Regions from separate parts of the Kitasatospora sp. NPDC059088 genome, predicted to be linked through region 1. Evidence: riboswitches for the same ligand, from Rfam matches in the RefSeq annotation. Region 1 holds a riboswitch; each other region holds the start of a gene.
The links. Region 1 has a riboswitch for cobalamin ahead of ACFWXO_RS19630 (FecCD family ABC transporter permease). Riboswitches for the same ligand answer to the same signal wherever they lie in the genome.

Region 1 (6,820 bases):
GACACGCTGACCTCGGTGGACGCCGTGCGCGCCCTCTTCTCCGACTCCTCCCGCGCCGCCGCGCTGGCCGACGAGTCCGACGTGCCCCGGCTGCGGGCGGTGCGGACCAGGCTGCGCGGAGTGTTCGAGGCCGCCGCCGAGGGGGACGAGATCCGGTCCGTCGACCTGCTGAACAGCCTGCTGATGGAGTACCCCGTCAGCCCGCTGGTCTCCGGGCACGACTACCTGGACGACGCCGGCCGGCCGCGCTGGCACCTGCACCTGGCCGACAACTCGCCCACCGCCACCGCGCACTTCAGCGCCGTCGCCTGCATGGGCCTGGCCGTGCACCTCACCGAACTGGGCGCCGACCGGCTCGGCATCTGCCAGGCCGCGCCGTGCCGCAACGCCTACCTGGACACCTCGACCAACCGCTCCCGCCGCTACTGCTCCGACCGCTGCGCGACCCGCGCCAACGTCGCCGCGTACCGGGCCCGCAAGCGGCTGGAGGCCGAGGCCGCGCTGGGCACCGGGCAGTAGCCGGCCGGGGCTCAGAGCTCGTCGACGAAGACCCCGAACCGCCGGGCCAGGCCCGGCACCCGGGCCAGCCGGGGGCCGAGCAGCAGCCGCTCCAGCCCGCGGCCCGGCGCCAGCCAGGCGGGGCTCGGCCGCAGCCGCAGCAGCACCCGGCCGAGCACCAGCTCGTCCGGGACCGGGCCGTAGCTGCGGCTGTCGCTGTCCACCGGACGGTTGTCGGACAGCAGCCACCAGCCCTTCGGGCGGCGCTCGGCGGCCCGCTTCACCACCAGCAGGTCCTGCTGGAACGGGTGCCGGAACAGCACCACCGCGCCGGGCCGGATCGGCGCCCCGTAGCGGACCAGCAGCCGGTCGCCCTCGCGCAGGGTCGGGACCATCGACGGGCCCGTCACGTCGACCAGCCCGAACGGCACCGCGCCGCCCTGCCCGCCGCCCTGCGGCTCCGCGCTCCGCGCCATGGCTCCTCCTCCCGGACCGACCGCCCCAGTCTGCCGTACGGACCGTCATCCGTTCGATGTCCGGATTACCCCGGTTCCGGGTCCGTCTTTCGCCCTAGGCCCACCGCCCGGCCGCGAAACCCGGAGGCCGGAAGGGTAATCTCGGGCGCGGGAAGACGATCTAAGGAAGGACTCCCATGTTCTCTCGTCTGTTTGCACCGCGTGCCACTGCTCACGCCCACTGCGACCTGCCGTGCGGTGTCTACGACCCCGCCCAGGCCAAGCTGGAGGCCGAGTCGGTCAAGGCCACCCAGGAGAAGTACCAGGCCAACGAGGACCCGCACTTCCGCGCCCGCGCCATCATCATCAAGGAGCAGCGCGCCGAGGCCGTCAAGCACCACATCTCGGTGCTGTGGAGCGACTACTTCAAGGCCCCGCACTTCGAGAAGTACCCGCAGCTGCACCAGCTGATCAACGACACCCTGAAGGCCGCCTCGGCCGCCAAGGCGTCCACCGACCCGGCCACCGGCCAGGCCCTGCTGGACCTGATCGCCGAGGTCGACAAGATCTTCTGGGAGACCAAGCAGGCCTGAGCCTGACGCGTCGCCACCCGGCCGCCCCCGTCCGCACCGTCGGACGGGGGCGGTCGTGCGTTCCCGTGCCCCCGCCCCGGGAACGGACCCCGGTAAGGGTTGCCTACCCTGAGTGGCTGTTATGCTGCCAGGGCGTCCGAGGGGGAAGTCCGGTGAGAATCCGGCGCTGACCCGCAACGGTGAGCACGGCCCGCGGTCCCGGGGCCGGGCCAGCCCGATCGCCCCCGGCCGCTGAACTCCCGACAACTCGCCGTGGACTGCGAGGGGAAGGCGCCCGGGCCCGGCCCCGGCCGGCGCCCGCCCCGGCACACCCGCGGCCCGAGGCAAGGCGCGCCCGCCCGTGAGTGACCCCGTCCGCCGAATACCGACCCTCCCGCTCGCCCTCGGCCTCGCCGCCGCCCTGCTGCTCTCCCTGGTCTGCGGCGTCGCGCTCGGCGCCTCCGGAATCGAACTCCCGTACGTCCTGCGACTGTTGGGCGCCGGGCTGACCGGCGGACGGCTGGACGCGAGCGACGCGGCGGCGTACGCGATCGTCTGGGAGCTGCGGCTGCCGCGCACCCTGCTGGCCGCCGTGGTCGGCGGCGGGCTCGCCGCCACCGGGGTCGCCGTCCAGGCCCTGGTGCGCAACGCCCTCGCCGACCCCTTCGTCCTGGGCATCTCCTCCGGCGCCGCCGTCGGCGCCAACGCCGTCCTGCTGCTCGGCGCCTTCGCCTCGCTCGGGGTGTGGGCGATCTCGGTCTCCGCGTTCGGCTCCGCGCTGCTCGCCATGGTGCTGGTCTACCTCGCCGCCCGCACCGCGTACGGGCTCACCCCGCTGCGGCTGGTGCTCACCGGCACCGCGCTCTCCTACGGCTTCTCCGCCCTGACCACCCTGATGGTCTTCTCCGCCGACCACGCCGAGGCCGCCCGGGACGCCATGATGTGGCTGCTCGGCAGCCTCGGCGGCGCCACCTGGGGCTCGGTGCCGATCGCGGCCGCCACCGTCCTGGCCGGACTCGCCTATCTGGCCTGCGCCGCCGGACGGTTGGACGCGCTCGCGATGGGCGACGAGACCTCCGCCTCGCTCGGCGTCGACCCGGACCGGCTGCGCCGGGAACTGTTCGTGGTCACCGCCGCCGTCACCGGCACCGTGGTCGCCGTCAGCGGGGCGATCGGCTTCGTCGGACTGCTGATGCCGCACCTGGCCCGGATGCTGGTCGGCGCCGGGCACCGCCGGGTGCTGGTGATCGCGCCGCTCGCCGGGGCGCTGCTGCTGGTCTGGGTGGACATCGCCTCCCGCACCCTGCTGGCGCCCGCCGAACTGCCCGTCGGGGTGTTCACCGCGGTGCTCGGGGTGCCCGCCTTCCTGCTGATGATGCGCCGCCGCGGCCAGGCCTTCGGAGGCCGGCGATGACGGGCCCGACCCCTTCGACCGGCGCGGAGGACCTGCGCGTCGACGGCGTCTCGGTGGAACTGGCCGGCGCCCGGCTGGTCCACGAGGTGAGCCTGACGGCCGCCGCCGGGCAGGTGATCGGACTGATCGGCCCGAACGGCAGCGGCAAGTCGACCCTGCTGCGCTGCGTCTACCGGGTGCTGCGCCCGGCCGGCGGGACCGTCCGGCTGGCCGGCGACGACCTGCACGCGCTCACCGCCCGCGACACCGCCCGCCGGGTGGCCGCGCTGACCCAGGAGCACCCCGCCGAGTTCGAGTTCACGGTGGCCGAGGTGGTCGCCATGGGCCGGCTGCCGCACCGGCGCGGCCTCGCCGCCGGCCCGACCGCCGGGGACCGGGAGCGCTGCGCCGCCGCGCTGCGCCGGGTCCGGGCCGACCACCTCGCCGAACGCGCCTTCCCGAGCCTGTCCGGCGGCGAGAAGCAGCGGGTGCTGATCGCCCGCGCCCTCGTCCAGGAACCGCGCCTGCTGGTGCTGGACGAGCCCACCAACCACCTCGACATCGCCCACCAGTTGGAGGTGCTGGCGCTCGCCCGCGAGGCCGGGCCGACGGTGCTCACCGCCCTGCACGACCTCAACCTGGCGGCGGGCCACTGCGACCGGCTGTACGTGCTGGAGGCCGGCCGGATCGTCGCCGCCGGCGAGCCCCACGAGGTGCTCCGCCCCGAACTGCTGGCCGAGGTGTTCGGCGTCCGGGCCACCCCCGTCCGCCACCCCGGGACCGGCGCCCTCCAGCTGCTGTTCGACCGTCTCGCCTGACCCCCGCGAATCCCCGGGACCGTTCCGATCCGAAGGAACCCGTATGCGCACCAAGGCCGTTGCCGCCACCGCCCTACTCACCCTCGGGCTGACCGCCTGCGGCGCCGAGATCGCCCCCCGCCCCGGCGCCGCCACCGCCTCCGGCCACTACCCGGTGACCGTGACGAACTGCGGCGAGCGGCTCACCTTCGCGCAGAAGCCCGCCCGGGTGGTGACCAACGACGTCAACATCACCGAACTGATGCTCTCCCTCGGCCTCGCCGACCGGATGGTCGGCTACGTGATGCCCGACGACAAGGGGCAGGTCGACAAGGTGGCCTGGAAGGACGGCTACCGGCAGACCAGCTGGCTCTCCAAGAAGGTGCTCACCAAGGAGATCGCCCTGGACGCCAAGGCCGACCTGGTGTTCGCCGGCTGGCACTACGGCTTCGACGAGGGCAGCGGGGTCACCCCGCAGGCGTTCAAGGCGCTCGGCGTGGACTCCTACGTGCTCAGCGAGTCCTGCCGCAGCGGCAAGGGCTCCGAGCGCGGGGTGATGGACCCGCTGGAGGCGCTCTACACCGACCTGGCCAACCTGGGCGCGATCTTCGACGTCGAGGACCGCGCCGACAAGCTGATCGCCGAGTCCAGGGCCACCATCGCCGCCGTGCCGCAGCCGGAGCGCCGCCCGTCCGTCTTCCTGTACGACAGCGGGCAGGACAAGCCGTACACCGCCGGGAAGTTCGCCGCCGCGAACGAGATCATCGCGAAGGCCGGCGGGACCAACGTCATGGGCGACCTCGCGGACACCTGGGTCACCGCCGGCTGGGAGAGCGTGGTGCAGCGCGACCCCGAGGTGATCGTGATCAACAACTACGCGACCCCGGGCGCCGAGGAGAAGCGGACGTTCCTCAAGTCCTTCCCGCCGCTGGCGAACGTCGCCGCGATCAGGAACGACCGGATCTTCGTCATGGACTACGTCGACCTGGTCGAGAGTCCGCGCAACCCGGCCGCGATCAGCACCCTGGCCGGGTTCCTGCGCACCGTCCCGGCCCGCTGACCGGCGCGACCGACGATCGGACCCCGCTCCGGCCCTGGGCCCGGGCGGGGCCCGCGCAGTAGGCTCGCGGCATGATCCGCACCGCCGTCGTCACCGACGTTCCCGTCGTCCTGGCCATGATCCGTGAGCTCGCGGAGTACGAGAAGGCCCCCCAGGAGGCGGTGGCCACGGAGGAGCAGCTGCGCGAGGCGCTGTTCGGCGCCGCCCCGGCGCTGTTCGGCCTGATCGCGGAGGACCCGGCCACCGGCGAACCGGTCGGCTTCGCGCTCTGGTTCCTCAACTTCTCGACCTGGCGCGGCACCCACGGGATCTACCTGGAGGACCTCTACGTCCGCCCGCAGGCCCGCGGCGGCGGCCACGGCAAGGCGCTCCTGCTGGAGCTGGCGAGGATCGCCGTCGAGCGCGGCTACGCCCGGGTCGAATGGTCGGTGCTGGACTGGAACCAGCCCTCGATCGACTTCTACCGCTCGCTCGGCGCGGTGCCGATGAACGGGTGGACGGTCTACCGGCTCACCGATGAGGCACTCACGGCCGCCGGGAAGCGTTGAACCCACGCACGGAGTAGGGGCAAAGCCCCTGCCACCCTGCGTCGCAATGCCTTACCATGAGTAACTCCCGCACCGGGTGCGGAGGACGCCCCCTCGGGGGTACCAAGCAAGCACAGCGCGTCACCCAGGAGGCAAGGGTGTCCCAGATCGACAGCGATCTCGGAGTTCAGGACTTCGTGGAGGTCCGGCTGCCCGCGGCAGGGGCCTACCTCTCCGTGCTGCGAACAGCGACGGCCGGGCTTGCCGCCCGGCTGGACTTCACCCTCGACGAGATCGAGGACCTGCGGATCGCGGTGGACGAGGCCTGCGCCATCCTGCTCCAGCAGGCGGTGCCCGGCTCCGTCCTGTCCTGCGAGTTCCGGCTGGTCGGCGACTCGCTCAAGGTGACGGTCTCCGCTCCGACCACGGACGGCAAGGCGCCCGAACGCGACACCTTCGCGTGGACGGTGCTCTCCGCGCTGGCCGGCGAGGTGGACTCCTCGGTCGCCGAGGACAACACCGTGACGATCAGCCTGCACAAGAAGCGCGGCGGGTCCGCCGCCCACTGACCGGGCACCGAGCAGCAGCACCCTGCAAGGGCCGTCCGCCGCACCCCACCCGGGGCCGGTGGGCGGCTCCCGGTACCGCCCACCGGCGGTACGACCAACGAGACGATGCCGGGGCCGACGGCCCCGGTGCTCCCGGAACGGAACGGGGGAATGGCCGTGAGTGATCTGGACCGTACCGGCCTCGCGACGGCGGGACCTGCCGTACCGACCCAGGCGAGCGTTTCCGGCCTCGCCGCCAACGACGAAGCGCACCCGAAGGACGCCCACCGGATGAGCCACCCGACCGAGCCGACGTCTGAGCCGACGCCCGCCTCCACTCCCCCGCCGGAACCGGCGGCGGAGGGCGCGGACCTGCACGGCGCCGTGCCCGCCCAGGGCTCGCACCGCACCGGCGCACCGGACCGGGAGGCCGCCCGCGCGCTGTTCGTCCGGCTGGCCGCGCTGCCCGAGGGCTCCCCGGAGCGCGTGGAGCTGCGCAACCAGCTGGTCCGGATGCACATCCCGCTGGTCGAACACCTGGCCCGGCGGTTCCGCAACCGGGGTGAGCCGCTGGACGACCTGACCCAGGTCGCCACCATCGGACTGATCAAGTCGGTGGACCGCTTCGACCACGAGCGCGGGGTCGAGTTCTCCACCTACGCGACGCCGACCATCGTCGGCGAGATCAAGCGGCACTTCCGCGACAAGGGGTGGGCGGTGCGCGTCCCGCGCCGCCTCCAGGAGCTGCGGCTGTCGCTCACCACGGCGACCAGCGAGCTCTCCCAGCGGCACGGCCGCTCCCCCACGGTGCACGAGCTGGCCGAGCACCTGGGCATCTCCGAGGAGGACGTGCTGGAGGGCCTGGAGTCCGCCAACGCGTACTCCACGCTGTCCCTGGACGTCCCGGACAGCGACGACGAGTCGCCGGCCGTGGCGGACACCCTGGGCGCCACCGACGAGGCACTGGAGG
Region 2 (14,583 bases), on a different contig from region 1:
GGAGGCCCTCGCGCTCGGCCACGGCGCCCGTCCGGTGCTGGTCGGGCCGGTCAGCTACCTGCTGCTCGCCAAGCCGGCGCCGGGGGTGGCCCCCGACTTCCAGCCGATCACCCTGCTGGACCGGCTGCTGCCCGTCTACGCGGAACTGCTCGCGGCGCTCCGGGCCGCCGGTGCGGAGTGGGTGCAGCTGGACGAGCCCGCGCTGGTCCAGGACCGGACCCCGGCCGAGCTGAACTCCGCCGCCCGGGCCTACCGCGAGCTGGGCGCGCCGACCGAGCGCCCCAAGCTGCTGGTGGCGAGCTACTTCGACCGCCTCGGCGACGCCCTGGCGGTGCTGGCCAAGGCCCCGGTGGAGGGCCTGGCGCTGGACTTCACCGGACCGGCCGCCGCCAACCTGGCGGACCTCGCCGCCGTCGGCGGGCTGCCCGGCAAGCGCCTGGTCGCCGGGGTGATCGACGGCCGCAACATCTGGATCAACGACCTGGGCGCCTCGCTGGCCACCCTGGCCACCCTGCTCGGGCTCGCCGACCGGGTCGACGTCGCGCCCTCCTGCTCGCTGCTGCACGTGCCGATCGACGCCACCCTCGAACGCGACATCGACCCGCAGATCGCCCGCTGGCTCGCCTTCGCCAAGCAGAAGGCCACCGAGACCGCGCTGCTGGCCCGCGCCCTGCGCGAGGGCACCGGCGCGATCACCGCCGAACTCGCCGCCAACCGCGCCGACCTGGCCTCCCGCGCCAGCTCGCCGATCACCCGCGACCCGGCCGTGCGCGCCCGCACCGCGGCCGTCACCCCGGGCGACGCCCGGCGCGCCCAGCCCTACCCCGTACGGGCCGCGGCCCAGCGGGCCCGGCTCGCACTGCCGCTGCTGCCGACCACCACCATCGGCTCCTTCCCGCAGACCACCGAACTGCGCGTCGCCCGGGCCGACCTGACCGCCGGGCGGATCGACGCCGCCGCGTACCGGGAGCGGATGGAGGCGGAGGTCCGCGAGGTGGTCGCCTACCAGGAGAAGGCCGGCCTGGACGTCCTGGTGCACGGCGAGCCCGAGCGCAACGACATGGTCCAGTACTTCGCCGAGCAGCTCACCGGCTACCTGGCCACCCGGCACGGCTGGGTGCAGTCCTACGGCACCCGCTACGTCCGGCCGCCGGTCCTGGCCGGGGACATCTCCCGCCCGCAGCCGATGACCGTCGACTGGTTCCGCTACGCCCAGGACCTGACCGACCGCCCGGTCAAGGGCATGCTGACCGGCCCGGTCACCATGCTCGCCTGGTCCTTCGTCCGCGACGACCAGCCGCTCGCCGAGACCGCCCGGCAGGTGGCCCTCGCCCTGCGCGACGAGGTCGCCGACCTGGAGGCCGCGGGCGCCGCCGTCGTCCAGGTCGACGAACCGGCCCTGCGCGAGACCCTGCCGCTGCGCGCCGCCGGCCGCCCGGCCTACCTGGACTGGGCCACCGAGGCCTTCCGGCTGGCCACCTCGGGCGTGCGCGCCGACACCCAGGTGCACACCCACATGTGCTACGCCGAGTTCGGCGCGATCATGACCGCGATCGACGAACTCGACGCCGACGTGATCTCCCTGGAGGCGACCCGTTCGCACATGGAGGTCGCCGGGGAACTGGCCTCCGCCGGGTACCCGCGCGAGGTCGGCCCGGGTGTCTGGGACATCCACTCCCCGCGGGTGCCGAGCACCGAGGAGGCCGTCGAGCTGCTGCGGGCCGGACTGGCGGCGATCCCCGCCGAGCGGCTCTGGGTCAACCCCGACTGCGGCCTCAAGACCCGCGGCTGGCCCGAGACCCGCGCCTCGCTGGAAAGCCTGGTCGCCGCCGCCCGCCGCCTGCGGGCCGAACTCGCGGGCTGATCGGGCGGGTTGATCAGATGGGCTGATCAGGCGGGCCGATCGGACGGGTTCGGGGGCGGGCGCGGCACGGCTGCCGGGCCCGCCCCCGTGGGGTGGTCAGCCCGCGCGCTGGGTGCGGGCCAAGGTGCTCGCCTCGGTGCGGCGGTCCGGGGAGGCCACGTCCACCGGGGTGCCGGCGCCCGAGCCGGGGCGTTCGGCCCAGCCGCGCAGGCGGTCGGCGAGCCGGTTCACCCGGCGGTCCTGCGGGCCGAGGGCGAGGTAGAACAGCGACTCGTCCACCTCGTCGTCGTCCCCGCCCCAGCGCACCACGCCCTGGCAGTCGGCGAGGATGTCGCGCAGCACCAGTTCCTGGTGGGCGAAGAGGCCGCCCTTGGCCGAGGCGCCGGGGCGGATGCGGACGGCGGTGCCGGAGGCGAGGTTCGACTCCGGCAGTGCCGTCCGCAGCCCGCCGATCTCCTGCCAGCCGAGCAGGTCGCCGTCGGGGAGTTCCTCCACCTCGTAGTGGAAGCGCCGGATCAGGTGGACGAGGATCTCCTCGACGTCGCCGATCCGGAGGTCGACCGAGAGCCCGGTGCCGGCGACCTGGCGGGTCCAGACGGTGGAGACGTGGTTGGCCTCCTTCTCGATCGTCCAGCCGTTGGCGCTGGTGGGGAGCTTCCGTTCGGGGAGCCCGGGAGCCTGCGGCGGGGTGGTGCCCGGGGCGGCCGAGGCCGTGCCCGGGAGCAGGGCGGCCGTGGCCGCGGCCGCGCCGAGGACGGCGGCGCCCCGGACGGCGGTCCGTCGGGTGACGGTGCGCCGGGTGACGGTGGTCTGCACGTTTTCCAACTCTCTTTCTCCTACAGGACGACGATGAGCACGAAGGTGGGCACCAGGGTCAGCAGGACGCTGGTCGGCCAGTACACCGCGCGGCGGCCGTGCGGGGCGGTGCGGCGCCGCAGGGCGCGGTTGGCGAACCACCACAGGACGGCGGAGCCGAGCACCAGGGGGCCGGGCAGCAGCAGCCACGGCAGGACACCGTCGTTCTCCGTCGGCTCACGGCTGGTCCAACCGAGCGCGGCGAGCGGCCAGTTGGCGGCGAAGTAGTAGAGCAGCCAGACCGGGACGATGCCGGGCACCCCCAGCAGGAGGTTCACGACGGCGGCGGTGGGGGAGTAGTCCCGGGGCCGTTCGGCGTCCGCCGGGGCAGCGGAGCTCACTTGGTGCGGGAGAGCAGGTTGTAGCCCTCCAGGACGTTGTACAGGCCGATCAGCTCGCGGCCGTACTGCTGGGCGTCCTCGCCGAGGCCGTTGTACCGGGCGAGCAGGGCCTGGGTGTCGGCCGGGCCGGTGGTCAGGTCGGGGCGGGCGATCTTGAGCTGGTGGGCGTTGTAGACCGTCAGGTAGGCGACCGAGCGGATGTTGTAGGCCGGGTCCTGGAGCTTGTCCCAGACCTCCCGCAGGTTGGGCTCGGCCAGCGGGGAGCCGTTGATCAGGCCTTCCTTGAGGCAGTAGTTGCGGGCGGCGATGGCGACCCGGGCGAAGATCTGGCCCCAGCCCGTGCTGCAGTCCTCCAGGATCCCGTTGCGGACGCCGGCGTCGGAGACCGCGTCGAGCGGGTTCAGCTTGCGCAGCTCCCACAGGACGGGGGCCTGGATCAGGGCCTTGCGCAGCTTCAACTCGCGGGCCAGCGCGGTGAACAGCCAGTCCGCGCTGAGCACCAGGTCGTACGCCTTGGTGGTGGAGACCCCGCCGAGGGTGACCCAGTCGGAGTCCGTCCAGCCGGAGCCGCCGGTCTCCGGGACGCCGATCGAGGTGAGGTACTTCTGCACGTCGCGCAGCATCGGGTCGCGGTAGGCGGTCTTGTCCAGGTCCACGTCGAGCCCGGCGACGCTGGGCAGGCCCGGGTCGAAGTCGCCCTGGCCGGTGTCCCGGCCGGAGGCGATGTTGTTGTCGATCTCGATGGCGCCCGCGCCCGAGCCGACGGTGATGGTGGCGATCTGGTCGAAGGCCCAGTTGGTCGGCATCGGGTAGCCGAGGTTGCCGGAGAAGCCGCTGGACATGTCGGAGACGAAGCTGGTCTCCGCGTAGCCCGCGTCGGCGACCCGCTGGCAGACGTTGCGCGGGCCGTAGATCCCCACCCGGTACGGGGAGTTCTCGCTGATGGTGTGGTGGACGCCCCGGAAGTGCGGGACGATCTTGGCGGTGACCTCGCCGTCCATCGCGTCGTAGTCGACGGCGAAGTAGATGGTGGTGCCGGGCTTGAAGCCGTGGAAGCGCGCCCACTCGACCGCGCGGAAGGCGTCGTTGTTGCCCTGCTCGTAGCCGAAGTAGTCCGCCGACCGGCTCCAGGTCTGGTAGATCGGGAAGCAGCGCAGGCCGTACTGCTTGATGGTGGCCAGCTCGCCCGGCTGGATCTGCTTCTCCGGCAGGCTGGTGGTCGAGGCGTTGGAGAGGTACCGGCCGATGTACTGGTAGCCGGCGTCCTTGAGCGCCTGGGCGCGGGCCGGGGTGATCTTGGTGACGCCGTCGCAGGCCGTGCCCCGGCGGCTCTGGTCGCCGTAGGAGACCAGCAGCGAGGCCCAGGTCTGGAAGTCGCCCGCGCCGGTGACCGGCAGCTTCACGAAGGACTGGAAGGCCTCCACGCCGCTCTTCACGGTGGCGGTGAAGTCGCCGAGCGGGACGTCCCGCTTGTTGAGGATCATCGCCGCGGTGAACAGCGTCGGCCAGGTGCCGGTGGCGCCGACCGTGAGGGTGCGGCCCTTCAACCCCGCCTGGGTGCCGGGGCCGAAGGCGCCGTTCGCGGTGCCGTCGGCCATGCCCAGCTCGTACTGGATCGCCAGCAGCATGGACTTGGCGACGTCCCGGGAGTGGTGCCCGTCGCAGGGGATGACGAAGAAGTCCTTGCGGTTGACGTAGCGGCCGTTCAGCCACCGCTGGATGGCCCGGACGCCGTCCGTGCCGCCGTTGACGGTGACGTAGGCGTCCATGGTGAGCAGGCCCTTGACCACCTTGGGTTCGAGGGCGCTGCCCGGGAACACCGACTCCAGGCCCATGTGGGTCTTGAGCCTGCCGACCGCGGCCTTCACCCGGTCGTTGTACTTCCCGTCGATCTCGCCGCCGTCGTAGCCCTTGCAGTACAGGGCGGCCTGGAGGATACGGCAGAAGTTCGCGGACGGGACGGTCGACTCGTCGAGCCTCGGGTACTTGGCCTGGAGGGTCGAGAGGGTGGTCGGGCCGAAGGAGTTCGACAGCGCGGTGATGCCCATCTCGTACTGGAGCGCGCGGGTCAGCGCGTACATGGTCGGCCAGCCGGTGCGGCCGTCCTCCTCCAGCTTCGAGATGCCGAGCATGGCACCGCTGTTGTAGGTCGTGTTGATGAACTTCTGAGCCAGACGAACCATCTCGTCAGCCATGAGCTGTCTCCCGTGTTCCGGTGGAGCGCCGCCACCCCTCTCCGGGGCACGGGGGAGACCGCGGGGCGGCCGGGCGCGAGCAGGGCGGCACCTCCGCCACCGTGGCGGTCCGGTGGAACGAGGCCGGCGGTGATGCCCCCCCTGGAAACGGCCGCGGTCCCCCCGTTGCGGCACGAGGAGGAACTTTACCAGGGCTTTGGGGAGAATTGACCTGCTGTTTGGTTCTGCTCGGCTCGGCCTGGTTCGGCCCGGCGCGGCCCGGTGCTCTTCTCGGGCCCGGTGATCCGGGGTCAGGACGTCCGGTGGGGGTGGAAGCCGTGGCCGCTCTTGCGACCGAGGAGGCCGGCCTCGACCATCCGGGAGAGCAGTGGCGGCGGGGCGTAGAGGGGCTCCTTGTACTCGTCGTACAGGGAGCGGGCGATGGCCTCGACGGTGTCCAGGCCGATCAGGTCGGCGAGGGCGAGCGGGCCCATCGGGTGGGCGCAGCCGTGGACCATGCCGGCGTCGATGTCCTCCGGGGTGGCGTGGCCGGCCTCGGCCATCCGGATCGCGGACAGCAGGTAGGGCACCAGCAGGGCGTTGACGACGAAGCCGGCCCGGTCGCGCGAGTGGATGACGTGCTTGCCGAGGGCGTCCCGGGCGAAGGCCTCGACCCGGCGCAGGGCGGTGCGGTCGGTGTGCAGCGAGGAGACGAGTTCGACCAGCGGCATCACCGGCGCCGGGTTGAAGAAGTGCAGGCCGAGGACGTGCGAGGCGCGGCCGGTGGCGATGCCGAGGCGGGTGACCGGGATGGACGAGGTGTTGGTGGCGAGGATCGCCCCGTCGTCGACGAGGACCTTGTCGAGGGTGGTGAGCACCTCGGTCTTGGCGTGCTCGTCCTCGACGACGGCCTCGACGACGAGCTGGCGGTCCGCCAGCGCCGCCGGGTCGTCGGCGAACAGCAGGTGCGCCCAGGAGGACTCGCGCTCGGCCGGGTCGATCCGGCCGCGGTCGACGGCGCGGTGCAGGGAGCGGTCGATGCGGCCGCGGGCGGCCCGGAGCGCGGCCCGGTCCTTCTCGCAGACGACGGTGTCCAGGCCGGCGCGGGCGAAGACCTCGGCGATGCCCGCGCCCATCTTTCCGGCGCCGACGACGGCGACGCGGCGGATCTCGTTCGTTCGGGTCTCGTCCGTCGGGAGCTCGGTCGTTCGGATGTCGTTCATGGTGCGGTGCCTCCGTGGTGGTGTGGCTCAGGCCGTGGCGCGCACGCGGACCAGGTGGCGGGCGTAGGCCTCGGTGGTGAGGAAGGCGGGCAGTTCGTCGCCGAGGGAGGTCTCGGTGAGGACCCGTACGGCGGCGTCGAGGAGCTCGGGGTCGACGCCCTCGGCGAGGAGGGCGGCGCGCTCGCGGTCGATCAGCCGGCGCACCAGGTCCGGGGTGGCGAGCGAGCCGCCGGTGAGCCGGGTGCAGTGGTGCTGCCACTGCCAGATCTGGCAGCGGGCGATCTCGGCGGTGGCGACGTCCTCCATCAGGCCGAACACGGCGACGGCGCCGGCGCCGCCGAGCCAGGCGGTGAGGTAGCGCAGGGCGACGGCGACGTTGGCGCGCAGCCCCTGGTCGGTGGGCAGGCCGGCGGACAGCCGGTGCACGCCCAGCAGGTCGTCGGCGGTGACCTCGACGTCCGCGCGGGTGCGGTCGAGCTGGTGCGGGAACGCGCCGAGGACGGCGTCGAAGGCGGTGCGGCAGGTGTCCACCAGGCCGGGGTGGGCGACCCAGGAGCCGTCGAAGCCGTCCCCGGCCTCCCGCTCCTTGTCGGCCCGCACCTTGGTCAGGGCGACGGCGTTGGCGGCCGGGTCGCGCTGGGGGATCGCGGCGGCCATCCCGCCGATGGCGTGGGCGCCGCGCCGGTGGCAGGTGCGCACGAGGAGGTCGGTGTAGGCGCGCAGGAAGGGCTGGGTCATGGTGAGGGTGGCGCGGTCCGGCAGGACGTAACGCGGGCCGTGCTGGGCGAAGTTCTTGATCAGGCTGAACAGGTAGTCCCAGCGGCCCGCGTTCAACCCGGCGGCGTGGTCGCGCAGTTCGTAGAGGATCTCGTCCATCTCGAAGGCGGCGGTGATGGTCTCGATCAGCACGGTGGCGCGGACCGTCCCGTACGGGATGCCCAACTCGGCCTGGGCGGCGGTGAAGACGTCGTTCCACAGCCGGGCTTCGAGGTGGTTCTCCAGCTTGGGCAGGTAGAAGTACGGGCCGCTGCCGCGTTCGATCTGGCGCCGGCCGCAGTGGAAGAGGTAGAGGCCGAAGTCGACCAGGGCGCCGACGGCCGGGCGGCCGTCGATCAGCAAGTGGGCCTCGTCCAGGTGCCAGCCGCGCGGGCGGACCACGATGGTGGCCGGGTCGGTCCCGACGGAGTAGTGCTTGCCGTCCGGGGTGGTCTCCTCGATCCGGCGCTCGATCGCGTCGGCCAGGTTCAGCTGGCCGGTCACCAGGTTGTGCCAGGTGGGGGAGGTGGCGTCCTCGAAGTCCGCGAGCCACACCTTCGCGCCGGAGTTGAGGGCGTTGACGGCCATCCGGCGCTCGGGCGGGCCGGTGATCTCCACCCGGCGGTCGGTGAGGCCGGGGCCGGCGCCGGCCACCCGCCAGCTGGCGTCCGCGCGGACGGCGGCGGTCTCGGGGCGGAAGTCCAGGGTGTCGCCGGACGCCAACTCGGCGGCGCGGCGCGCGCGTTCGGCGAGCAGCTCGGTGCGGCGGGCGGCGAACCCGTCGTGCAGCCGGGCGAGGAAGGCGAGGGCCTCGGGGGTGAGGACCTCCTCGAAGCGGTCCTCGGGCTCTCCGAGGACCTCGACGCGACGGGACTGGCTCATCCGGTTCTCCAGGGAAGCAGGCGGGGGCGGGTCGGGCGGGTCGGGCGGGTGGGCGGCACGGAGCTCCCTCGCTCCGCCGTACGGGCCGCCGGGGTGGCACGCTCCGGTGGGTGGACGACCGAACCCACCGGGCGGGCGGGGACCGGAGGATCAGTGGAACTGCTCGGCCTCGGTGGAGCCGCTCAGCGCCAGGGTCTCGGCGTCGGGGTTGAGCGCGGTGGAGACCTGGTCGAAGTAGCCGGTGCCGACCTCGCGCTGGTGCTTCACGGCCGTGTAGCCGTCCGGCACTGCCGCGAACTCGGCCTCCTGGAGGTCGACGTAGGCCGTCATGCCGTGCTCGGCGTAGCCGCGGGCCAGCTGGAACATCGAGTGGTTGAGGGCGTGGAAGCCGGCCAGCGTGATGAACTGGAAGCGGTAGCCCATCGCGCCCAACTCCCGCTGGAACTTGGCGATCCGGTCGTCGTCCAGGGCGGCCTTCCAGTTGAAGGAGGGCGAGCAGTTGTAGGCCAGCATCTTGTCCGGGTACTCGGCCTTGAGCGCCTCGGCGAACTCCCGGGCCTGGGCGAGGTCCGGGGTGCCGGTCTCCACCCAGATGAGGTCCGCGTACGGGGCGAAGGCCAGGCCGCGGGAGATCACCGGCGCCATGCCGGGCTCGACCCGGTAGAAGCCCTCGGCGGTGCGCTCGCCGGTGCAGAAGCGGGCGTCGCGCTCGTCCACGTCGGTGGTGAGCAGGTTGGCGGCCAGCGCGTCGGTGCGGGCGACGACCAGGGTCGGCACGTCGGCGATGTCGGCGGCCAAGCGGGCCGCGTTGAGGGTGCGGACGTGCTGGGCGGTGGGGACGAGCACCTTGCCGCCGAGGTGGCCGCACTTCTTCTCGGAGGCCAGCTGGTCCTCGTAGTGGATGCCCGCGGCGCCGGCCGCGATCATGGCCTTGGTGAGCTCGAAGGCGTTCAGCGGGCCGCCGAAGCCCGCCTCGGCGTCGGCGACGATCGGCACCAGCCAGTCCGGGCCGCCGTCGGTGCCCTCGGCGGCGTCGATCCCGTCGGCGCGCAGCAGCGCGTTGTTGATCCGACGCACCACCTGGGGGACGGAGTTGGCGGGGTAGAGGCTCTGGTCGGGGTAGGTCTGGCCGGCCTGGTTGGCGTCGGCCGCGACCTGCCAGCCGGACAGGTAGATCGCCTGGAGCCCGGCCTTGACCATCTGGACGGCCTGACCACCGGTCAGCGCGCCCAGGGCGTGCACGTAGTCCTGCTCGTGGAGCTGCTTCCACAGGCGCTCGGCGCCGCGCCGGGCCAGGGTGTGCTCCTCGCGCACCGTACCGGACAGCCGGACGACGTCCGCCGCGCCGTACGTGCGCTCGATGCCGGCCCAGCGGGGGTCGGACGCCCACCGGGCGGCCAGCTCCGCCGCCTGCTGCTCCTGCTGCTGCCGAACCGACTGGGTCATGGTGATCGACTCCCGGGGATGCTCTGCGAAGGACGTTGCGAAGGATGTGAGCGACCTCTCACGACGTGGCGAGAGGGCGGCCGGGTGGCGCCGGGCAGCGGTGGAACACCGCGGGACGTGGTCACCCGGACGACAGGTCAGGGCAGTTGACCTGCCCGTTCGCCACCGTTCTGGGCGCCTCCCGGCCGCAGCACCGACTCTGGCAGCCGACGCGGCCGCCGTCACCGGTGGAGCCGTGCCAAGTTCCGCGAAGCCCGCCCGGCGAATCCGCGAAGCTTGCGAAGGCTTGCCCGGAGGCGTTGCGGCTAGGCTGCGCCGCACCGGCCCGACCCGACGGCCGGACACGGAGGTGCGGGGCGATGGGGAAGGCCTTCGCCGGGGCCAGGCTGCGCCGGCTCCGGGAGGAACGCGGACTGAGCCAGGCCGCCACGGCGCGGATGATCGACCTCTCGCCCAGCTACCTCAACCAGCTGGAGCACGACGCCCGCCCGCTGACCGTCCCCGTCCTGCTGCGGCTCACCGAGGCGTTCGGCGTGGAGGCCGGGTACTTCGCCCCGCCGGACAGCGCCCGGCTCGCCGCCGAACTGCGCGACGGCCTCGGCGAGGAGCTCGCGGCCGGCCGGATCACCCCCGGTGACCTCGACGAGGTCGCCACCCGACTGCCCGCCGTGGCACGGCTGTTGACCGACCTCGGGCGCGGCCGTCGCACCCTGGCCGAGCAGCTCGCCGTCCTCGCGGGGGACCGGGGCCCGGCCGCCGACACCCGGACCCCGCACGAGGAGGTCCGCGAGTTCTTCTACCGCCGGCAGAACTACGTCCATGAACTCGACACCGCCGCCGAGGAGTTGGCGGGCGAGATCCGGCTGCGGCGCGGCGGGGTGCGGGCGGTGCTGGCCGAACGGCTGGCCGACGTACACGGCGTACGGCTCGCCTCCGGCGGGGAGCAGCTGCACCGGTACGAGCCGCGGACCCGGACCCTGCGGCTGTCGGACCGGCTGCGCCCCGGCCAGCAGGCCTTCCGGCTGGCCACCCAGCTCGGCTACCTGGAACACGACGCGCTGCTCTCCGAACTCGCCGCCCAGGACAGCCCCGAAGGCTCGGCCGCGCACTCGCTCACCCGGATCGGCCTGGCCAACTACTTCGCCGCTGCCCTCGTCCTGCCCTACGCCGCCTTCCACGCCGAGGCCGAGTCCGCCCGCTACGACATCGAGCACCTCGCCGACCACTTCGGCGTCGGCTACGAGACGGTCTGCCACCGCCTCAGCACCCTCCAGCGCCCCGGCCTGCGCGGGGTGCCGTTCTCCTTCGTCCGGGTCGACCGGGCCGGGAACGTCTCCAAGCGGCAGTCCGCCACGCCCTTCCACTTCTCCCGCACCGGTGGCACCTGCCCGCTGTGGAACGTCTACGACGCCTTCGCCGCCCCGGGCCGGGTCCACGTCCAGGTCGCCGCCATGCCGGACGGGCGCCGCTACCTGTGGACGGCCCGCGCCGTCACCCGCTCGCCCGGCGGCTGGGGCCGACCCGGCAAGACCTTCGCCATCGGCCTCGGCTGCGAACTCCGCCACGCGTCCCGCCTCGTCTACTCCGCAGGCCTCCACCTGACCGACGAGGCCGCCGCCACCCCGATCGGCCTGGGCTGCAAGGTCTGCGAACGCCCGGCCTGCGCCCAGCGCTCGGCCCCGGCGATCGGCCGCCCGCTGGCCGTCGACGAGCACACCAGCACCTTCGTCCCGTACCCGGCGTCCTCCTGAGCGGTGCCGCACGGGGCGAGGCAGCCCCCGGAGGGCCGTCGGACGAGTACAACCACCCTTCCTGCCATCGGGTTTGGTGACATTGGGCGGCGGGCATCGCCAGCCCGGAAGCCCCGTGCACCACGGGCGGAAGTGAGGTGGGACGGATGGCCGGCGACGAGACGCCACAGCCCTTCGCGACGTTCTGCGGCAACTGCAACTGCGGTTGCCCCCAGGTGTTCCTGGACCGGGAGGCCCCGGTGGACCGGCGGGTGAGGATCACCGACGACTTCGGTCAGCAGATCCGGATGAGCGAGGACCAGTTCCGCGACCTGGTGCGCCAGGCCAAGGAGGGACTGCTGGACCTCTCCGCGGCTTCGGCCGGCTGAACGCGATCGAACGGCGCCCGGGGGCGGCGGTCCGATGACCCGCCGCCGGTCCGGCGAAGGGCCGTGGTCGCGGCCCGGGACTCGCCGATCGGTGTCGGGGACACGGACACCTCGCTCTACAGGAACGCGTGGTCGACCTCGCGCTCTGGCTCGACCGCCACCGGCCCGTCCTGGCCCTGTGACCCGTCGTGCCCCTGTGACCGCTCGGGCCCGCGCCGCGCGGCGGTGGGTCTGGACTTGCTAGGACGTCCAACTATATGGTCGACGGCAGGTCCGCGGTGTCAGGGAAGCCGGTGTGAGTCCGGCACGGTCCCGCCACTGTGACCGGGGAGTTCGTCCTCGCAGATGACGGCCACTGGCAGCCAGCCGGGAAGGCCAGGGGGCGGGCGTGGATCCGGGAGTCAGGATACCGGCCGCGGATGATCCGTGTTTTCCACGAGGATGGAGACGACACGCATGACTCCGGGCCGCTGTTCCCGCTCCGCTGCCGTGCTGCCGACCGTCGGGGCCCATCGCTCCTGACGGTTCGTCACTTTACGCCTGCCGCGACGGCGTACGACCGTACGTCCGATGCCGCGGCGTGCTCTCTCCATTCCTCCTCTCCCCACCCGTGACGAGAGAAGGAACCGATGGTCCGCGAACTGACCCACTTCATCGGCGGCAAGCGCGTCGCCGGGACGTCCGGCCGCTACGGCGACGTCTTCGACCCCAACACCGGCCGGGTGCAGGCCCGGGTGCCGCTGGCCGACCGGGCCGAGGTCGAGGCGGTGATCGCCGACGCCGCCCAGGCCCAGCCCGGGTGGGCGGCCTGGAACCCGCAGCGGCGGGCGCGGGTGCTGCTGCGCTTCCTGCAACTGGTCGAGCAGGAGAAGGAGGAGCTGGCCCGGCTGCTCTCCGCCGAGCACGGCAAGACCGTGGCCGACGCCCACGGCGACCTCCAACGCGGCCTGGAGGTGGTGGAGTTCGCCGCCGGGATCCCGCACCTGTTGAAGGGCGAGTTCACCGACAACGCCGGCACCGGCATCGACGTCTACTCGATGCGCCAGCCGCTCGGCGTGGTCGCCGGCATCACGCCGTTCAACTTCCCGGCGATGATCCCGCTGTGGAAGGCCGCACCCGCGCTGGCCTGCGGCAACTCCTTCGTTCTCAAGCCCTCCGAGCGGGACCCGTCGGTGCCGCTTCGGCTCGCCGAGCTGTTCCTGGAGGCCGGGCTGCCGCCGGGCGTGCTCAACGTGGTCAACGGCGGCAAGGAGGCGGTGGACACCCTGCTGGAGGACGAGCGGGTGCAGGCCGTCGGCTTCGTCGGCTCCACCCCGATCGCCCAGTACGTCTACGCGACGGCCGCCGCCCACGGGAAGCGGGCGCAGTGCTTCGGCGGCGCGAAGAACCACATGATCGTGATGCCGGACGCCGACCTCGACCAGGCCGCCGACGCGCTGATCGGCGCCGGCTACGGCTCGGCGGGGGAGCGCTGCATGGCGATCTCGGTGGCCGTCCCGGTGGGGGAGGAGACCGCGGACGCGCTGGTGGCCAAGCTGGTCGAGCGGATCGCCGCGCTCAAGGTCGGCCGCTCGGACGACCCGGCTGCCGACTTCGGCCCGCTGGTCGGCGCCGACGCGCTGGAGCGGGTCCGCGGGTACCTCGACCTCGGGGCCCGGGAGGGCGCCGAACTCGTCGTCGACGGGCGGGACTTCCGCCTTGAGGGCCACGAGGGCGGCTACTTCCTCGGCGCCTCGCTGTTCGACCGGGTGACCCCGGACATGCGGATCCACCGCGAGGAGATCTTCGGCCCGGTGCTCACCGTGGTCCGCGCCGCCGACTACGAGGAGGCGCTGCGGCTGCCCAGCGAGCACGAGTTCGGCAACGGCGTGGCCATCTACACCCGGGACGGCGACACCGCCCGGGACTTCGCCCGCCGGGTGGACACCGGCATGGTCGGCGTCAACGTGCCGATCCCGGTGCCGATCGCCTACCACACCTTCGGCGGCTGGAAGCGCTCCGCCTTCGGCGACCTCAACCAGCACGGTCCGGACTCGATCCGCTTCTACACCCGCACCCGCACCGTCACCTCGCGCTGGCCCTCCGGGGTCAAGGAGGGCGCGAGCTTCACCATGCCGACGATGGGGTGAACGCCGTGCACACCAGTGAACTGACGGAGGACCAGGCCGCGATCGCCGAGGCCGTCGGAGCCTTCGCCGCCGAGTACCTGGCCCCGCACGCGGTCGAGTGGGACCAGGCCAAGCACTTCCCGGTGGACGTGCTGCGCAAGGCCGCCGACCTCGGCCTCGCCGGGGTCTACGTCCGGGAGGACGTCGGCGGCTCCCAACTCTCCCGGCTGGATGGCGTGGTGGTCTTCGAAGCACTGGCGGGCGGCTGCCCGTCCGTCGCCGCCTACCTGTCCATCCACAACATGGTCGGCTGGATGGTCGACCGCTACGGCAGCGAGGACCAGCGCCACCGCTGGCTGCCCGCACTCTGCACCGCCGAGGACCTGGGCAGCTACTGCCTCACCGAACCCGGCGCCGGCTCCGACGCCGCCGCGCTCGCCACCCGGGCGGTGCGCGACGGCGACCACTGGGTGCTGGACGGCGTCAAGCAGTTCATCTCCGGCGCGGGCGCGGCCCGGGTGTACGTGGTGATGGCGCGCACCGGCGGCCCGGGCGCCTCCGGGGTGTCCGCCTTCGTGGTGGAGCGGGACGACCCGGGGCTCTCCTTCGGCCCCGACGAGCGGAAGATGGGCTGGAACGCCCAGCCCACCCGCCAGGTCGTCCTGGACGGCGTCCGGCTGCCCGCCGACCGCCTGCTCGGCGGCGAGGGCGAGGGCTTCCGGATCGCCATGGCCGGCCTGAACGGCGGCCGGCTCGGCATCGCCGCCTGCTCGCTCGGCGGCGCCCAGAGCGCCCTGGAGCGCACCACCGCCCAC
Region 3 (7,715 bases), on a different contig from region 1:
CATGCCGACGAAGGCGCAGCCGAACATCTGGTAGGGCATCCAGGGGCCGACTCCACCGGTGAGCAGGGCGGAGGCGAACAGCGAGGTGCAGCCGAGGGTGAAGCCGAAGCCGGGGCCGAAGACGCGGCCGGCCAGGACGAGGATGAAGAAGACCGTCTCCACGCCGGCCGTCCCGGCGCCGAGGGGTCGGAGCCCGGCATTGACGGCGGACAGGACGCCGAGCATGGCGAGCGCCTTGGCGTCGATGCCGCCCGCCGAGATCTCGGCGATAACGACGGCGAGGACCAGGACGAGCAGGGCGGCGAAGATCAGCGGCGGGGCGTAGTTGGAGCCGAACTTCCCGGGTGCGACGACGAACGGCCAGGTGAAGGCGACCAGGCCGATGAAGGCGGCCAGGGCGACGACGACGCGGGCCCGGCCGGGGATCCGTACGGCGGTCATCGCGCGGCCTCCGCCGGTTCGAGGGCCTCGGCGACCTGCCGGGGCGTCAGGTAGCCGAGTGGGGCGAGGATCTTGGCGGTCTGCGGGGCGAAGGTGGGCGAGGCGACGATGACCTGGGCGGTCGGCCCGTCGGCGACGATCTCGCCCTCGGCCATCACCACGACGCGGTCGGCGGCGGAGGCGACGAACTCGACGTCGTGGGTGGAGACGACGACCGTACGGCCTTCGGCGGCGAGCGCGTCCACGATGCCGGTGAGCGCCTCCTTGGCGTGGTAGTCGAGCCCCCGGGTGGGTTCGTCCAGCAGCACGACCCTTGGTGCGGCGGACAGTTGGATCGCCAGGACGAGGGCCAGCTTCTGCCCCTCGGAGAGGTCCCGGGGGTGGGTGTCGTCCGGGATCCCGGGGGCCAGGCGGTCCAGGATCTGCCGGGCGGTCGGCCCGTCGGCGCCCTCGGCTTCGGCATCGCTCTGGGCGAGTTCCCGGGCGACCGTCTCCAGGTACAGCAGGTCGGTGGGGGTCTGCGGGACGAGCCCGACCAGCTGCCGGGCCCTGGCCGCGGGCAGGCGCTTGGGGTCCTCGGCCTTCCCGCCCCCGGCACCGGTGACCTTCACGCTGCCGCCCTGGCGGGGCCCGGAGCCCTGGAGGGCCCACAGCAGCGAGGACTTGCCGGAGCCGTTGCGGCCCATCAGCGCCGTGACCTCGCCCGCGCGCAGGTCCAGCCGGACGTCCCGGACGGCGGCCACCGGCCCGTACCGGACCACCACGCCCTTCGCCTCCAGCACCGGTTCCCCCGCCGCCGCTGCCCGGCGCGGCGGGGGAACCGGTACGTCCGTGAGCCGCTCCCGCAGCGGTGCGGCGGCGCGGCGGGCGTCCCGGACGGACAGCGGCAGCGGCCGCCATCCGGCCAGGCGGCCGAGGTCGACGACGGGCGGCGCGATCGTGGTGTCCCGGAAGACCTCGGCGGGCGGACCGTGCACGACCGTCCCGTCCCCCGGCAGGTAGGCGACGCGGTCGGCGTACTGGACGACGCGCTCCAAGCGGTGCTCGGCCAGCAGGACGGTCACCCCGAGGTCGTGGACCAGCCGGGTGATCGCGGCCAGCACCTCCTCGGCCGCCGTCGGGTCGAGCGCGGAGGTCGGCTCGTCCAGGACCAGCACGCGGGGGTGCGCGGTGAGGACTGATCCGATGGCGACGCGCTGCTGCTGGCCGCCGGAGAGCTCGTGCAGGGCGCGGTGGCGCAGCTCGGCCAGGCCGAGCAGGTCCAGGGTCTCCTCGACCCGCTTGCGCATGACGTCCGGGGGGATCGCCAACTGCTCCATGACGTAGGCGAGTTCCTCCTCCACCGTGTCGGTGGTGAAGCCGGCCGACGGGTCCTGTCCCACGACGCCGACCACGTCGGCGAGTTCTCTCGGCGGGTGGTGGGCGGTGTCCCGGCCGTCCACGGTGACCCGGCCTCGCAGGGTGCCGCCGGTGAAGTGCGGCACGAGGCCGTTGACGGCGCCGAGCAGGGTGGACTTGCCCGCCCCGGTACGGCCGACCACCAGGCAGAGCTCGCCCTCCGGGATGTGCAGGTCGACGTCGCGCAGGACGGGCGTGGTCTCGCCGTCGTACACCACACCGACCCGGTCGAATCGGATCACGTGCTCACCTCGGAGGTCGTGCGGTCGGTGCGGGTCCGTACGGGCGGCTTCGGTGCGGCCGGTGCGGTCCGTTCGGGCGTGCGGCCGGGCGGCGGCGAGACGATCCCGGCCGCGCCCGCCAGGAGCAGGGCGAGCACCGGGACGAGCGGCAGCGTCGGCCAGGTCAGCGGGTAGAGGGAGGGGTTGAGGTCGGTGGCGTCGTAGCCGACGGTGGCGGACAGCAGCACGGCGGCGGCCACTCCGCAACCGGCCACGCCCCACTCGGCGGCCCGCCAGCGGTCCGGCCGGTAGGTGGTGCGCCGCACCCGGCGCCCGCCGAGCAGCAGACCCGCCACGCAGAGCACGGCACCCGCGAGGAAGGCGGGCAGGCCGAGCGCGGCCGGGGCCGTCCCGTCCAGCAGTCCGTACACCCCGGCGCACAGGCCGCACATGCCGAGCAGCATCAGCACCCCGGTGAGCCGGCGGGAGCGGCGCGAGGCGGTGCCGGAACGCCCGTAGCCGCGCGAGTCCATCGCGGCCGCGAGGCCCAGCGAACGCTCCAGCGCGTCCTCCAGGACCGGCACCACGATGCTGTGCAGGGCGCGGACGCCCTTGCGCCCCCCCGCACGCAACCTCCGTGCCCGGGCGACCCGTTGGACGCTCTGCACCAGCTGGGGCGCGACGCTGAGCGCCACCGTCACGGCGACGCCGAGCTCGTACAGGGCCCCGGGCAGGACGCGCAGGGACCGCTTGGGGTTGGCGAGGGTGTTCGCGGCGCCGATGCAGCAGATCAGACAGGCCAGCCGCAGCCCGTCGAAGGCCGCCGAGAGCGTGGCCTCCAGCGAGACCGGGCCGCCGATCCGGATCCCCGCGTACCAGTCGGGGGTGGGGATGTGCGGCAGGGAGAAGAGCAGGTGGTCGTGCGGGGTGATACCGGTGGCGAAGACGCATCGGAAGACCACCCGGATCGCCACCACCGTCAGCGCCAGCCACAGGTAGTAGCTGAACCCGCGGGCCCACGGGGCCTCGCTGCGGCGGGCGGTGACCACGTAGCCGAGCACGGCGAGGACGAGCAGGAGCAGCAAGGGGTTGGTGGTGCGGCTGGCCGCGGTCGCCAGGGCGAGCGCCCAGGCCCACCAGGCCAGCGGGTGGAGGTTGCGCGGGGCGCGCCGGCCCCCGGCGCCCCGCCCGGGGCTGCGCTGCGGGGAGCCGAGGCCGCAGGTGTCTTGCGCGCTCACCGGATCACTCGGCCCGTCGGCGGCGACGGCGTGCGGCCACCACCGTGGCCACGCCCAGCGCCACGACGAGGACCGCCCCGAGCGCAGCGGGCACCATCGAACCGGAGTCGTGCGGGGCGTCGGCCACCGGGTTGGCGTCCACCACCCCGCCGGGCACGGCGGGCGCGGACGTCGCCCCGGCCGCGGCCACGGCCGTCTGCGGTGTCGGCCCGTCACTCGGGGTCTCGGTCGGCGGGGCGGTGGAGACTTCGGCCGGTACCGGCGTGGGATCGGGCGCTCCCGGCGGGGTGATGCCGTCCGCAGGAGTGGCCGCGGTACCCGTTCCCGGGGTCGCGGCGGGCGCCGGCGGACGGGTTCCGCCGGGCCGGGGTGCGGCCGGGGCCGGGGCACCCCCGGTCGAGCCGGAGCCGCCGCCACGCGTCGTACCGCTGCCGCCCGTCGTGCCCGATCCGCCCGTCGTACCGGAACCGCTCGCCGCTCCGCCGGAGCCGCCCGTCGTGCCCTGGCCCGGGTCGGCCGGCTGCCCGCCGGAACTGGGGTTGTGGGCCCGGACGCTGTCCGGCGAGAAGGTCGGACGCCCCTCGGTGCCCTCCACGTTGGTGCCGCCGTAGATCCACAGGTCGACGCTGCCGGGCTTCGGCTGGTAGAGCATCGCCCCGAGCTGGCTGTAGGACCACTCGTTCTGGCCCGGATCGGCGTGCCAGTACGACCAGTACGCGGTGGCCGGAGGTGTCAGGACGCACTTCTCCTGGTCCGGGGTCGGGAACTGCTTGCCGCCCTGGTAACCGCTGTAGCCGATCCGGCAGATGAAGGCCGGGCCGTCGTGGCCGGTGCCGGTGGTCTTCCAACCCCCTTGGTTCAGCAGGGTGTAGCCGGTGGTGGGCGTGGAGCCGCAGGAGCGCAGCAGCGGGCCGCCCCACTTGCTCAGGTCCACGGCGAGGACGACCCCGGAGGTCGGGGTGCACTGCTCCATCGGCAACGGCGCAGCGGCAGCCGGGACCACGCCCACGGCGAGGCCGCCGAATGCCAGCGCCGAGGTCAGTGCCGCCGCCCCGGACAGCCGGGCGAGCCGCTGCCCGAGTCCCCGGCTCACCGGTGACGCCCCGGGGCGGCCGTCCGGCGGCGACGGGCGACGATGACGGCAGCGGCACCGAGCGCGGTCAGCGCACCGGCGGCCGCCGTCAGCGCCAGTGCCTGGGTTCCGGTGCTCGCGAGGTGATCCGAACCGGTCTGCACCGGGACGCCTCCGGCCGCCTCGGCACCGCCATCCGTCGGGGCGTCGACGCCACCGGACGACGGCGCGCCGGTGGTCGGGCCGGGCCCGGTCGTGGTGGGCGAACCCGTCGGGGTCCCGGTGGACGTGGTCGTCGGGGTGGAGGTGCCGGTCGGGGTGGGCGTACCGGACGGAGTGGTGGAGGGAGTACCCGTCGGGGTGACCGTACTCGTCGGGGTCGGCGTGCCGGACGGCGTGGTGGACGGCGTCCCGGTCGGCGTCGGCGAGCCGCCGAGGTCGCGGGACAGCGTGCCGAAGGAGATGCCGGTGGCGCCGCCGAGCACCTGCGTGGACGCCCGGACGTCCGACCCCCGCTGCCCGGTGGAGGCGACGTTGAACCCGCCGTCACCGTTCTGCTGCCCGGCGAGGAAGTCGAGTGCCTTGGCGATCTGTCCGCCGTAGGCGGCCTTGCGCAGCGTCATCCCCTGGACGGCCAGCGCGGCCGAGTTGGTGGAGTTGCCGGCCGCGCCGGGGAAGCCGCCGTCGGGCAACTGCCGTGCGGCGAGCCAGCCGAGGCCCTTGTCGACCGCCTGGGCGGCCTCGTCCCCGGGGACGAGGGCGAGGGCCATGACGGCCATGGCCGTGCTGTCCACATCCGAGTCACCGGCGGCCGGAATCAGACTCGGCCAGGACCCGTCCGGGTGCTGGAGGCTCCTCAGGTAGCCGATCGCGGGAGCGGCACCGGTCGACTCTCCGGCCCGGAGCTGGGCCATGACGGCGAGCGCCTGGGAGAAGACCGAGGTGGCGTAGGTGTAGTTGCCCGGGGCGTCGCAGCCCGTGCCCGCGTCGGCCTTGGTGCACACCATCGCGGCGAGGGCGGCGATCAGGTCGTGGCCGCCGAAGTTCCGCGGGTTGCGGCCGACCGCCTCGGCGAGCAGCGCCTCCTTGCCGATGGACCCGCCGCCGGCGTACTCGGTGCCGATGGCGGTCCAGTCGTTGACGGTGCGCGCGCTCGCGTCCTTGCCCTGCTGGTCCAGGAAGTCGACGATCCTGCGCAGCGCGGCGTCGTCCGTACCGGTCGCGGCGAGGGCGTAGGCCCCGTCGATGGTCAGGCCGAAGTCGGCGAAGGCCGGGAACCCCTCGTAGTAGTGACCGTCCGTCAGGCGGGACGGGTCGGTGAGGTAGGCACTCCCCTTGGCGGCGTCCGGCTTCCTCCCGGCAGGCGGGGTCGGTGTGGCGGTGGGGCCGTCCGCGTCGTGCCGGGCGGTGGTGAGGTCGGCACCGGTCAGGGCCGGGATCGTCGGCCGGGCTGCCGCGCTCTCGGGGTGCCCCAGCAGGACCGTACCGCAGGCGGCGACCGCGACGGCACCGGCGACCACCAGCGAGGCGAGGTCCCGGTTTCTGTGACGTGTACGACTGCTGCTGACCCTCACGACGACTCCCTGGTCGGTCGACACGGGAGAAACGGCGCAGCCGACGGCCGCCCACGGGGAACACGGGACCGTCGAGACCACGTCGTAGTCCGCGACGACGCAAGTGCTGTGTGAACACACCCCCGGTCCAGGCATTCCGGCTCACCCACCCTCAGGTGGGTCCACGGTTGCGGGTCAGCGCCGGAGTTGGACCGGCTTCCCCTGAATGCCGAGGGCAAAAAATCGGTTCATCAGACCACGTTGACCGAAGCAGAGTCAATGAGGCGTCAGCGGTGGCCGAGCGGGAGGACCCGGGTGCGGCACCGGGGCTGACGCGCAGCGGTGGGGGGGTCACCGGTGCCCCGGCCCCTCCCGGGAGAGGAGCCGGGCACCGGTCGGCGTCCGCGGTTCAGGACGCGGTTCAGGACGCGGTTCAGGGCGCGGTGATGCCCGGCTGGGCACCGGCGCCGAAGGACCAGCCCTCGACGTCGCCGGGTGCCGGGTTGTAGCTGCCCGCGCCCAGGTTGCTGTACGACCAGGGGCCGCCGTGCTGGGCGTGCCAGTACGACCAGTAGGCGCTGCCGGTCGGGTTGGTGCAGGTCGTCGGCAGGGCGTTGATCGTGCAGACGAAGCCCGGGAAGCGCGGGTGGAAGGAGTACGAGAAACCGGCCCCGGTCAGCGCGGCCAGGCCGCTGGCCGGGTCGCCGGGCGCACAGCCGGTCTGGACGCCGCCGCCGACGGCGGTGAAGTCGACCACGACGGTGACCCCGGTGGTGCCGGTGCAGGCGTCCGCCCGCGCCTGCGGGGCCTGGACGGCGGAGACGCCGAGCAGGCCGGCCGTGAGGGCCGCCGCAGCGGCGATCGACCCGAGCGTACGGCGGGCCGGGCGGGCACGGCGGGCCGGGCGGACCGCGGTGAAGGTGTCGGTCATCGGTGAAATCCTCCTGGAGTCAGGCTCGTTCAGCGCACGGCCGTGGGCGTGGCCGTGTCCCTGGCCGTGTCCGTGGCCGGGCAGGCGAGGGTCGGGGCGCCGGGGCGTGCACCGGCGGCGGACAGCGTGGCCAGCGGGGTGCCCGCGAGGCCGAGGACGGCCTGTGCCGTGGCCCGGGCGCCGTTGCCCGCGTTGAAACCGCTCGCGTCGTAGGCGACGGCGCCGCGGACCGCCTGGTCGGCGGAGCAGTCCTGCTGGAACTTGACCAGCCGGCTCCAGCCCTTGAACCCGGCGGCCAGGCGCCCGCCGGAGAACAGCGCCTGGGTGGCCAGGCCGGTGGTGTTGGCGTTGGAGGCGGTCGCCCCGGCGGCCGCGAACCCGCCGTCGCCGTTCTGGTGGGCGGTGAGCCAGCCGAGTCCCGTGTTCGCCTTGGCGGCGCGACCGGTGGCGGCGAGGGCCTGGACGGCGAGCGCGGTGGCGTCGGGGTCGCTGGTGCAGGCGGCCTGGCCGAAGGAGACCGGGAAGCCGCCGTCCGCGCACTGGCTGTTCGCCAGGAAGTCGACGGCCGCCGCCGGGGCGTCACCGGGCGTGCGGTGCAGGGCGATCAGGGCGAGGGACTGGCCGAAGGCGTTGCTGTAGTCGCCCCACTGGGAGCGGTCGGAGAAGCGGCCTCCGGCGGTCTGCAGCGAGCGCAGCCGGGCCGGCAGGTCGACGCCGCCGAAGGCCGTCGGGTCCCCGCCGCGGACCTCGACGGCGAGCAGCAGCTTGGCGGTCGCGCCCGCATAGGCCTCGGTGGTGCCGTCGCCGAGGTAGCCGCTGATGATCTCGGGCTTCGCCAGCCAGGCGGTGGCCTTCGCGGCG

Region 2: it holds a riboswitch for cobalamin, as region 1 does, so the genes downstream of both, ACFWXO_RS37400 (CoA-acylating methylmalonate-semialdehyde dehydrogenase) here and ACFWXO_RS19630 (FecCD family ABC transporter permease) in region 1, are expected to answer to the same signal.
Region 3: it holds a riboswitch for cobalamin, as region 1 does, so the genes downstream of both, ACFWXO_RS15790 (prenyltransferase/squalene oxidase repeat-containing protein) here and ACFWXO_RS19630 (FecCD family ABC transporter permease) in region 1, are expected to answer to the same signal.

Annotation. Positions count from the first base shown of each region.
Region 1 covers NZ_JBHYGR010000040.1:13,410-20,229, forward strand. Annotated here, with positions in the region: gene ACFWXO_RS19615 (CGNR zinc finger domain-containing protein) at 1-519, shown strand, start outside; gene sodX (nickel-type superoxide dismutase maturation protease) at 531-974, opposite strand; gene sodN (superoxide dismutase, Ni) at 1,151-1,546, shown strand; cobalamin riboswitch at 1,646-1,791, shown strand; gene ACFWXO_RS19630 (FecCD family ABC transporter permease) at 1,887-2,939, shown strand; gene ACFWXO_RS19635 (ABC transporter ATP-binding protein) at 2,936-3,736, shown strand; gene ACFWXO_RS19640 (ABC transporter substrate-binding protein) at 3,780-4,775, shown strand; gene ACFWXO_RS19645 (GNAT family N-acetyltransferase) at 4,847-5,323, shown strand; gene ACFWXO_RS19650 (anti-sigma regulatory factor) at 5,461-5,871, shown strand; gene ACFWXO_RS19655 (RNA polymerase sigma factor SigF) at 6,028-6,820, shown strand, end outside.
Region 2 covers NZ_JBHYGR010000133.1:1,597-16,179, reverse strand. Annotated here, with positions in the region: gene metE (5-methyltetrahydropteroyltriglutamate--homocysteine S-methyltransferase) at 1-1,864, shown strand, start outside; gene ACFWXO_RS37440 (hypothetical protein) at 1,961-2,689, opposite strand; gene ACFWXO_RS37435 (hypothetical protein) at 2,701-3,060, opposite strand; gene ACFWXO_RS37430 (glycoside hydrolase domain-containing protein) at 3,057-5,255, opposite strand; gene ACFWXO_RS37425 (3-hydroxybutyryl-CoA dehydrogenase) at 5,546-6,457, opposite strand; gene aceB (malate synthase A) at 6,485-8,095, opposite strand; gene aceA (isocitrate lyase) at 8,246-9,541, opposite strand; gene ACFWXO_RS37410 (short-chain fatty acyl-CoA regulator family protein) at 9,901-11,292, shown strand; gene ACFWXO_RS37405 (hypothetical protein) at 11,439-11,660, shown strand; cobalamin riboswitch at 11,902-12,093, shown strand; gene ACFWXO_RS37400 (CoA-acylating methylmalonate-semialdehyde dehydrogenase) at 12,290-13,789, shown strand; gene ACFWXO_RS37395 (acyl-CoA dehydrogenase family protein) at 13,795-14,583, shown strand, end outside.
Region 3 covers NZ_JBHYGR010000029.1:34,100-41,814, reverse strand. Annotated here, with positions in the region: gene ACFWXO_RS15810 (ECF transporter S component) at 1-441, opposite strand, end outside; gene ACFWXO_RS15805 (ABC transporter ATP-binding protein) at 438-2,081, opposite strand; gene ACFWXO_RS15800 (CbiQ family ECF transporter T component) at 2,078-3,298, opposite strand; gene ACFWXO_RS15795 (hypothetical protein) at 3,303-4,391, opposite strand; gene ACFWXO_RS15790 (prenyltransferase/squalene oxidase repeat-containing protein) at 4,388-5,944, opposite strand; cobalamin riboswitch at 6,053-6,197, opposite strand; gene ACFWXO_RS15785 (flagellar hook-length control protein FliK) at 6,357-6,854, opposite strand; gene ACFWXO_RS15780 (peptidase) at 6,884-7,715, opposite strand, start outside.